Regions from separate parts of the Ensifer sp. SL37 genome, predicted to be linked through region 2. Evidence: riboswitches for the same ligand, from Rfam matches in the RefSeq annotation. Region 2 holds a riboswitch; the other holds the start of a gene.
What was found. Region 2 has a riboswitch for S-adenosylmethionine ahead of OVA00_RS16750 (O-succinylhomoserine sulfhydrylase). Riboswitches for the same ligand answer to the same signal wherever they lie in the genome.
Positions count from the first base shown of each region.

Region 1: it holds a riboswitch for S-adenosylmethionine, as region 2 does, so the genes downstream of both, metA (homoserine O-acetyltransferase MetA) here and OVA00_RS16750 (O-succinylhomoserine sulfhydrylase) in region 2, are expected to answer to the same signal.

Region 1 covers NZ_JAPPRN010000006.1:1,685,711-1,690,952, reverse strand. The annotation lists gene leuD (3-isopropylmalate dehydratase small subunit) at 1-231, shown strand, start outside; gene OVA00_RS20270 (RidA family protein) at 241-621, shown strand; gene OVA00_RS20265 (AAA family ATPase) at 725-1,564, shown strand; gene OVA00_RS20260 (NUDIX hydrolase) at 1,561-2,004, shown strand; SAM riboswitch at 2,242-2,319, shown strand; gene metA (homoserine O-acetyltransferase MetA) at 2,381-3,307, shown strand; gene OVA00_RS20250 (vWA domain-containing protein) at 3,314-4,498, shown strand; gene OVA00_RS20245 (aldose epimerase family protein) at 4,762-5,242, shown strand, end outside.
Region 2 covers NZ_JAPPRN010000006.1:946,421-951,662, reverse strand. The annotation lists gene OVA00_RS16765 (Hsp33 family molecular chaperone) at 1-270, shown strand, start outside; gene apaG (Co2+/Mg2+ efflux protein ApaG) at 329-721, opposite strand; gene OVA00_RS16755 (hypothetical protein) at 720-893, shown strand; gene OVA00_RS16750 (O-succinylhomoserine sulfhydrylase) at 949-2,133, opposite strand; SAM riboswitch at 2,178-2,256, opposite strand; gene OVA00_RS16745 (2'-deoxycytidine 5'-triphosphate deaminase) at 2,331-3,428, shown strand; tRNA gene OVA00_RS16740 (tRNA-Gly) at 3,509-3,583, shown strand; gene OVA00_RS16735 (transporter substrate-binding domain-containing protein) at 3,728-4,561, shown strand; gene OVA00_RS16730 (tellurite resistance TerB family protein) at 4,596-5,006, opposite strand; gene OVA00_RS16725 (thermonuclease family protein) at 5,133-5,242, opposite strand, start outside.

The sequences.
Region 1 (5,242 bases), 740 kb from region 2:
CTCGACAAGCTGATGGACGACGCCTCGCGCGGCTCCAACGCCATCCTCTCGGTCGACCTGGAATCCCAGGAAATCACCGGTCCGGACGGCGGTTCGGTCAAGTTCGAGGTCGACGCCTTCAAGCGTCACTGCCTCTTGAACGGCCTCGACGACATCGGCCTGACGCTGGAAAAGGCAACCGCCATCGACAGCTTCGAAAAGACGGTCGGCGCCGCGCGCCCCTGGGCTTAAAACGAAGATATGGCGCGCAAGCTCATCTCCTCGGGCTCGCCCTTCGAAAAGACGGCAGGCTATTCGCGTGCCGTCGCGATGGGTGACTGGTGCTTCGTCTCCGGCACGACCGGCTATGACTACGCCACCATGACCATGCCCGAGACGGTGGAAGAGCAGGCGCGCAATTGCCTGAAGACGATCGAGGGCGCGCTGAAGGAAGCGGGCTTCTCGATGAAGGACGTGGTGCGCAACCACTATTACGTCACCGATGCCAGCTTCGCCGACCGGGTGTTCCCGATTTTCGGCGAAGTCTTCGGCGAGATCCGCCCGGCCGCAACCATGATCGTCTGCGACCTGATCCGCCCGGAAATGCTGATCGAGATCGAGGTCACCGCGCTTCGCGGCTGACCCCCTGATTGCGCCCACCCTCAAAACGATTCCGATTTAAGCCATTATGCGATAGTCCATAGGGCATGACTTCGCCTGACTTACGCTGAACCGGAAGACGCCCATGCAATTTCAAGGCACCGCCGACTATATCGCCGACAAGGACCTGATGATCGCCGTCAACGCCGCGATCCGGCTGGAGCGCCCACTGCTGGTCAAGGGCGAGCCCGGCACCGGCAAGACCGAGCTTGCCCGCCAGATCGCTGCCGCACTTGGCCTCGAACTCATCGAATGGAGCGTCAAGTCGACGACCAAGGCACAGCAAGGCCTCTATGAATATGACGCCGTGTCGCGGCTGCGCGACAGCCAGCTCGGCGACGAGCGTGTCAACGAGGTCCGGAACTATATCCGCAAGGGCAAGCTCTGGCAGGCCTTCGAGGCCGATCGCCGCGTGGTGCTTCTGATCGACGAGATAGACAAGGCCGACATCGAGTTTCCGAACGACCTGTTGCAGGAGCTCGACCGCATGGAATTCCATGTCTACGAGACCGGCGAGATGATCGGCGCGCGTCACCGGCCGATCGTCATCATCACCTCCAACAACGAGAAGGAGCTGCCGGACGCGTTTCTGCGCCGCTGCTTCTTCCACTATATCCGCTTCCCCGATGCAGACACGCTCGCCCGCATCGTCGAGGTGCATTATCCCGGCATCCGCAAGACGCTGCTTTCGGCGGCGCTCGCCGCCTTCTACGACATCCGCCAGGTGCCGGGGCTGAAGAAGAAGCCCTCCACGTCAGAGGCGCTCGACTGGATCCGCCTGCTCGTCGCCGACGAGGTCGATCCGGCCGACCTCAGGGCCGATGCCAAGACCATGTTGCCGAAGCTGCATGGTGCGCTCCTGAAGAACGAACAAGACGTGCACCTCTTCGAGCGCCTCGCCTTCATGGCCCGCCGCGACGGATGAGGCCGGACGCGCACAAGGTCCTGATCTACGCCACGTGGCAGAACCGCCTGCTGGTCTTCGACGAGCCGGATTTCCCAGACATCGAGCTGCAGGTACCCGGCGGTACGATGGAACCAGGCGAAAGCCCGGAGACATCGGCTCAGCGGGAATTCATCGAGGAAACCGGGCTGACGCCGCCGGAAGCACTCACCCATCTCGTCACGCAGGACTACCACTACCCGAAGGACGGCAGGACGATCTGTCATCGGCGGCACTACTTCCACATCGCCCTTGCCGGCGAGCAACGGCAGACCTGGATACATCAGGAAATGACGCCCTTTGGCGGCGGTGACCCGATCCGCTTTCGTTTCTTCTGGCTCGGTATCGATCAGGCTGACCGCCGGCTGGGTTATGGCATGCGGGATGCTCTAAGCTTGCTGCAGGCTCCCCCCTCACCCTGACCCTCTCCCCGCGGGCGGGGAGAGGGGACGAGGACGACGGCTGCCCCCAAGCCGAGACGTGCCGACAGCGAACCCGGCTACCAAGATGGGCCGAACGGCCACTGAGCTTAGCTCGTGGAACGATCGGGTGCGGCAAGGCCGCTTCTCCCCGCCAGCGGGGGTCGCGGCAGCGGGATGAGGGGCAGCCGCCCCCTACGCGAATCGTTTTTCTTGACCCCCGCGGCCCACTCGCGCTATCAAATTCTCCGTGGTGATTTGGCCGGCCGGCTTGCAGCCACGTTAAACAAGTCGCTAAAGGGCCGAGGAAAGTTGGATTTCCGAGGACCGGTCGCGATCAATCGCCGCCGGTTTTTTTGTATTGATCGAGTGGAAGCCCATGCCCATCAAGATTCCCGATACGCTGCCCGCCTTCGAAACCCTCGCGCATGAGGGCGTGCGGGTGATGACCGAGACCGTGGCGATCCGTCAGGATATCCGCCCGCTCCAGATCGGGCTCCTGAACCTCATGCCGAACAAGATCAAGACAGAGATCCAGATGGCGCGCCTGATCGGCGCTTCGCCGCTGCAGGTGGAACTGTCGCTGGTGCGCATCGGCGCTCACCGCGCCAAGAACACCTCGGAAGATCACCTGCTCTCCTTCTACGAGACCTGGGAAGAAGTGCAGGGCCGCAAGTTCGACGGTTTCATCATCACCGGCGCCCCGGTCGAGACGCTCGAATACGAAGACGTCACCTATTGGGACGAGCTGAAGCGTATCCTCGACTGGACCGAGACCAACGTGCATTCGACGCTCAACGTCTGCTGGGGCGCGATGGCGGCGATCTATCACTTCCACAACGTGCCGAAGTATCCGCTGAAGGAAAAAGCCTTCGGCGTCTACCGCCACCAGAACCTCAACCGCTCCTCCGTCTACCTCAACGGCTTCTCCGACGATTTCGCCGTCCCCGTTTCGCGCTGGACCGAAGTGCGCCGCGCCGACATCGACAAGGTGCCGAGCCTCGAAATTCTGATGGAATCGAAGGAGATGGGCGTCTGCCTCGTGCACGAGAAAAAGGGCAACCGGCTCTACATGTTCAACCACGTGGAGTATGATTCGACCTCGCTGTCGGACGAATACTTCCGCGACGTGGATGCGGGCGTGCCGATCAAGATGCCGCACGACTATTTCCCGCACAACGATTCGACCCTGCCGCCGCAGAACCGCTGGCGCAGCCATGCGCATCTCTTCTTCGGTAACTGGATCAACGAGATGTACCAGACGACGCCCTACGATCTCGCGGAGATCGGCACCGGGAAAAGCTGAGGTCAGATGTTCATTCCCTTCTTCCTCGAACTCAAGGCAGCGAAGGTCCCGGTCACGCTCCGGGAATTCCTGTCCTTGATCGAGGGGATGGAGGCGGGCATCGCCACCTTCGACGTCGAAGCCTTCTACTATCTGGCGCGCACGGCACTGGTGAAGGACGAACGCCATATCGACCGCTTCGACCGGGTGTTCCAGCACTGCTTTTCGGGTCTCGAAGCAGTCAACCCGATGGAAGCGAGCGAAGAGGCCGTCATCCCCGAGGATTGGCTGCGCAAGCTCGCAGAGAAGCATCTGAGCGAGGAAGAAAAACGCCTGACCGAGGCACTCGGCGGCTTCGACAAGCTGATGGAGACCTTGCGCCAGCGGCTGCAGGAGCAAAAGGGCCGCCATCAGGGCGGCTCAAAATGGATCGGTACCGCCGGCACCTCGCCCTTCGGCGCCTATGGCTACAATCCCGAGGGTGTGCGGATCGGCCAGGACCAGTCGCGCCACCGCCGCGCCGTCAAGGTTTGGGACCGGCGCGAGTTCAAGGATTATGACGACACGATCGAGCTCGGCACGCGCAACATCAAAGTGGCCCTGAAGCGGCTCCGGCGCTGGGTGCGCCAGGGTGCCGCCGACGAACTCGACCTCTCCGGCACGATCCGCGCCACCGCCGAACACGGCTATCTCGACGTGGTGACGAGGCCGGAACGCCGCAATGCGGTGAAGCTTCTGATGTTCTTCGATATCGGCGGATCGATGGACGATCATATCCGCATCGTCGAGGAGTTGTTTTCAGCGGCTCGCAGCGAGTTCCGCCATATGGAGCATTTCTACTTCCACAATTGCGTCTACGAGGGCCTGTGGAAGGACAATCGCCGCCGCCGTGTCGACATTACCCGTACGACGGAAGTGCTGCGCACCTACGGCGGGGACTATCGCGCCATCTTCGTCGGCGACGCTTCGATGAGCCCCTATGAAGTCAGCCACCCCGGCGGCTCGGTCGAGCACTGGAACGACGAGGCGGGCGCCCTCTGGCTCTCTCGTCTGACGGCACATTTTCCGCGCTCCATCTGGCTCAATCCCGTGCCCGAACAGCACTGGGGCTATACCCAGTCGATCACGATGGTGAAGGGCCTGTTCGAGGGACGAATGTTCCCCTTGACGCTCGCCGGCCTGCAGGAGGCCACCAAGCAGCTGTCGCGCTGACATGTCTGCCGAGAGGTCGCTATAGCACCTTGAATAGCTGGATGTTTTTGCTCTCAGGCCGGAGACGGCGCCAGGCCGCATTTAGTATGATTTTCCGGTTGCCGTGCCTTTGGAAATGACGCAGGTTGCTGCGATCGCACCGTTGCATGTTTCCTTGGATCCTAACCGAGCCAAGGACAAAACATGCAGCAATTCAAAAGTGTACGGCGACCTTTGTGCGTCTGGGGAGACGCGCAGCGCTGTAGTGGGAGCCAGCGGTGAATATGCATCAGAACACGGAAATCTTCGGCCACCTGCCATCCGGCGAGCCGGTCCATCGTGTGGTGCTCTCCGGTGGCGGCCTCACCGCCCATGTCTTGACCTGGGGCTCGGTGATCCAGGACCTTCGCCTGGAAGGCCATGAGCCGCCGCTTGTGCTCGGTTTCACCGATCTCGAAAGCTACCTCGCCCACTCGCCCTATCTCGGCGCCACGCCTGGACGCTGCGCCAATCGCATCGGCAACGGCCGCTTCACGCTCGATGGCGAGGCCTACCAGCTCGAACTGAACGAGAAGGGCGTCACGCATCTGCACGGCGGCAGCGACAATATCGGCAAGCGCAACTGGACGATCGTAAAGCAGACGCCCGACAGCATCACGCTCGCCATTACCGACCCGGATGGCCGCGCCGGTTATCCCGGCAATTGCAAGGTCACCTGCACCTACCAGCTGAAGCCCGGCGGCGTCTTGAGCGTCGTCTACGAGA
Region 2 (5,242 bases):
GAAACGATCGACATGGACGAGTTGACCGATCCGATGGTCGGAACCGAGCGGCTGCTCTATCGCCTGTTCCACGAGCGCGGCGTCCGCGTCTACGAACCGCAGGCGGTCTACGACCGTTGCAGCTGCTCGCGCGAGAAGCTTCAGTCGGTGTTGTCCAATCTGAGCACGGACGACCTCGAAAGCACCATCGACGATGGCGAAGTCAAGGTGACCTGCGAGTTCTGCTCGACGACCTATCGCTTCGAAGCAAGCGAGGTGCGCCCGCAGTAGCGGGCGCTTCCGGCCGACTGGCCGCGATTTAGAGCGACGCTAGTCCGAAGGACGCGCTTCAGTTCAGGGTGCGCACGAGCCCGGGTGAATCGAGCGAGAAGGCGGGGATGGCAACGTTGAAGGTCTCTCCGCCTTCCGATTCCATGCTGTAGTGGCCGAACATGACGCCTGAGGGCGTATCCAGAGGGCATCCGGACGAATACTCATAGGTATCGCCGGGATTGAGCAGCGGCTGCTCGCCGATGACGCCCGGACCGCTGACCTCGTCGACTTGCCCGTTCTCATCGGTAATGTGCCAGTAGCGCGTCATCAACCGCACGGACGCGTCCGAGTGGTTTGAGATGACGATGCGATAGCCCCAGACATAGCGGCCGTCATCGGGATCCGACTGCTCTTCGAGATAGTACGGCTCCACCGTAACTTCTATGTCGCGGGTCAAAGCGCGATACATGGGCATCACCTTGCTTCAGGTCTTTCAGGGTATTCTACAGCAAGATGGTTTCGTCAAGAATAACGGCAAGATTGTGCGATCCCATGATGGGACGGATGGCCGTGCTGACGCGATCGAGCGGGTGAAACGTGCCTGGCACCTTGGCGCCGCGCCGCCGGAAACCATCTCGTGACGGCCGGCAAGGGGCGTCGGCCGCCGTTGATCACGGCGGCCGTGTCTTCGTAAAATCAGGCCTTCACGGCCTTCAGCGCGCGGGCGAAATCTTCCACCACATCGTCGCTGTCCTCGATGCCGGCCGAGAAGCGCACGGTTCCGGCGGAAATGCCGAGCTCTTCGCGGGCCTCGTCGGTCAGGTTCTTGTGCGTGGTCGTTCCCGGATGGGTGATCAGGCTCTTGCTGTCGCCGAGGTTGTTGGAGATGCGCACGATCTCCAGCGCATTCTGCAGCGCGAAGGCTGCATCCTTGCCGCCCTTCAGTTCGAAGGCGACGAGCGTCGATCCGCCGGTCATCTGCTTGGCGATGATGTCGGCCTGCGGATGATCCTTGCGGCCAGGATAGATGACCTTGGCGACCTGCGGCTGTTCTGCCAGGAAGTCGGCCACGCGGCGGGCCGTTTCCGTCTGCTGACGCACGCGTAGCGGCAGCGTCTCGATGCCCTTCAGCAGCGTCCAGGCGTTGAACGGCGACATCGCCGGGCCGGTGTGGCGGAAGTAGTCGTGCAGGTGCTCGTTGATCCATTCCTTGTCGGAAAGCACGACACCGCCGAGGCAACGGCCCTGACCGTCGATATGCTTGGTGGCGGAATAGACGACGATATGGGCGCCGAGTTCCAGCGGCTTCTGGAAGAGCGGCGTCGCAAAGACGTTATCGACGACGACCTTGGCGCCGATCTGGTTGGCGAGCTTGGCAACGCCGGCAATGTCGATGACTTCGAGCGTCGGGTTGGTCGGGCTTTCGAGGAAGAAGACCTTGGTGTTCTTCTGGATCGCCTTTTCCCAGTTGGCGAGGTCGCGTCCGTCGACCAGCGTGCACTCGATGCCGTATTTCGGCGCCAGCGTCTCGACCACCCAGCGGCAGGAGCCGAAGAGGGCGCGGGCGGCGACGATGTGGTCGCCGGCCTTCAGCTGGCAGAGAATGGCGGCGGTGACGGCAGCCATGCCCGATGCCGTGGCGCGCGCATCCTCGGCGCCTTCCAGCATGCACATGCGCTTTTCAAACATGTCGTTGGTCGGGCTACCGTAGCGGGCGTAGATGAAGCCTTCGGTCTCGCCCTTGAAACGAGCTTCCGCAGCTTCCGACGTCTCGTAGACAAAGCCCTGGGTAAGGAAGATCGCCTCGGAGGTCTCTCCGTGCTGGGAACGGGTGGTCCCGCCATGGACCAGTTGCGTTGCGGGGCGCCAGTTTTTGCTCATGTGACGGTCACTTTCAAAAACAAAAAAACCGGCCGCGTGAAGGGCCGGTTTGACACCCGGCCTTTTTAGCTACTTGTTTAACGTGGCTGCAAGCCGACCGGCCAAATCACCACGGGATAAAGCTTCAATACTGCCAGGGTACGCTTGCGTCAATTCCCGGAGTTTGGTTTTGTCTCGCAACTGAAAAGAGGACTGCAATGGGCCGCGACACTGGGATTTTGGCCGATCGCGCGATCGCCGCGCTGTTAGAATCGGGACGCCTCAAAAGCGAGAAGCCGCTGGATGACGATCAGATCCAGCCGGCAAGCCTCGACCTGCGCCTAGGCTCGAAGGCTTTCCGCGTCCGCGCAAGCTTCATGCCGGGTCCGTCTCACCTCGTTGCCGACAAGCTCGACCGGCTGAAGCTGCACGTCGTCGATCTGACCGATGGCGCGGTGCTGGAAACGGGCTGCGTCTACATCGTGCCGCTGATGGAAAGCCTGGAACTGCCTGAGGGCATGTCGGCCTCGGCCAACCCGAAAAGCTCGACCGGTCGCCTCGACATCTTCACCCGCGTCATCACTGATCGCGCCCAGGAATTCGACAAGATCCCGGCCGGCTACAGCGGTCCGCTCTATCTCGAAATCAGCCCGCGCACCTTCCCGATCGTCGTGCGCCGCGGCTCGCGCCTGTCGCAGATCCGCTTCCGCATGGGCCAGTCTATCCTGTCGGAGCAGGAACTGCAGGCGCTGCACGAGAGCGACGTGCTGGTGGCGAGCGACAAGCCGAACGTCAGCGGCGGCGGCATCGCGCTGTCGATCGATCTGAAGGGCACCGGGCCGGAAGGCCTGATCGGCTATCGCGGCAAGCATCACACCGCCGTCATCGACGTCGACAAGAAAGCGCAGCACGCGATCTTCGATTTCTGGGAGCCACTCTACAGCCGTGGCCGCGACGAACTGATCCTCGATCCGGATGAGTTCTACATTCTCGTCTCGCGCGAGGCGGTGCATGTTCCACCGCTTTATGCGGCCGAGATGACGCCGTTCGATCCGCTGGTCGGCGAGTTTCGCGTGCATTATGCCGGCTTCTTCGATCCGGGTTTCGGCCATGCCTCGGCCGGCGGCACGGGCAGCCGAGCCGTGCTCGAAGTGCGCAGCCACGAGGTGCCGTTCATCCTCGAACACGGCCAGATCGTCGGCCGCCTGATCTACGAACACATGCTGGAACGGCCGGATGGTCTCTATGGCCTCGGCGTCGGCTCCAACTACCAGGCGCAGGGCCTGAAGCTCTCGAAGCATTTCCGCGCCGAGTAGGGGATTTCGCAGCACCCTTACGCGATCCCGCGCAAGGGTGCTTGACAGATCGCCCCGGTTCGGGAAATTTCGCAGGCACCGCGGGTGTAGTTCAGCGGTAGAACGCCAGCTTCCCAAGCTGGATGTCGTCGGTTCGATCCCGATCACCCGCTCCATTCTTTCTCGTCCCGTTCCTTGTGTAACCGCGTTCTCGTGGCGGCCTATGGTCAGCTGCGCTGCGGCCGGTTACTTTACCGCTCGATGAATCACCGCGGTTCCAAGGGCCGCCCCTGCCACATGAGACGTGCCGGCCGCTGCCCATGAAAGTTCTTTCCCTTTTCGCCCTTTGCGCATCCTTGATCGCGACGCCGCTTGCGGCCGAGGCCAAGGATCTGCCGCTGCTGTTCGACGCGCGCGAACGCATCGCCAAGCCCGATCTCACGGGCCTGGCGCGCCTGCGTTTCTTGACGACGGTGGATTTTCCGCCGTTCAACTTCATCGACCAGTCCGGCAAGCTTTCGGGATTTCATGTCGATCTCGTGCGCGAGATCTGCCGCGAGCTCGACATCGAAGCCAAATGCCAGATCCAGGCCGTGACCTATGCGGAGCTGCTGCCGGCACTGGAAGAGGGGCAGGGCGAGGCGGTGGCCGCCGGTATCGCCGTCGGTCCGGAACTGCGCCAACGCTTCGGCTTTTCCCGCGCCTTCATGCGGCTTCCGGCGCGCTTCGCCGTCAACACCAAGGCGGCGGGAGCAGTCTCGGCACCGAGCGATCTCAAGGGGAAGCCGGTCGGTGTCGTCGCCGGAACCACGCATGAGGCGATGTTCAAGGCGTTTTTCCCGAAGATCGAGGCCAAGGTCTATCCCGACCGCGAGGCCATGCTGACGGCTCTGCAGAAGGGCGATGTGCCGGCGGTGTTTTCCGACGGCATGCAGCTGTCCTTCTGGATCTCGGGTAGCGCTGCTGGCGGCTGCTGCACGCTTGTCGATGGCGCCTACTTCTCGCAGCGCTTCCTCGGTGAAGGCCTGACGATCATGAACCGCAAGTCCGAGGCTGCCCTGACCCAGGCGATCGATCACGCGCTGCTGGCGCTGTCGCGCAGTGGCCGCTTGGAGGAAATCTACCTGCGCTACTTCCCAAACGGAATCTACTAGGCGCCAGGACTTCTCGGCGTGATCACCGGCCGGCCTATCGGCGGAAGCGGGCGAGCGCGCCGCGCTCGATAGCGGCGCAAGTCAGCTTGTCGAGGCCAAGCCGGTCGCGCAGCAACTGCAGCAGGCGGATTTCTTCGTTGCGGATGCGCTGGTCGGCGGCCGCGATCTCGACGGCGAGCGCATAGGCCGTCTCGTGGAACTTCTCCGGCAGCGCTTCGCGCACGATCTCGAGCATGATGTCGAGCCCTTCGGGCGCCGCCAGCTGTGCCGAGCATTCATGGCCGATATGGACGAGGCTGTCCTCGTCGAAGCCGTCGAACACGGGCAGGAATTGAACCAGCCGGCCGATGCGGGCAAACTCGTCGTCGCTCATCTCGCGGTCGACCGCCGACATCATCACCATGACATAGATGAGAGCTTCGTGGTGGCTGAGGCTTGGTTGCATGGGCTTTCCGGCGGTAGAGCGATTCCAGGATGGGACGGTTCCTGATCCGGAATTGCGTCGTTTGAAAGAGTTGAGCCATCTGCCGCTTTCGGCAGACGGTCGAGAGCTGGGAATTGTCGCGGCTATTTACAAGTCCGGCTGCGAGGCGTCCACTCCGATGCCGAGGGTCGGATCGTCGAATGTCATCGGCGTGTGGTTGAGGTCGCGCGGATCGTCACCGTAAAAACCGAGCTTCG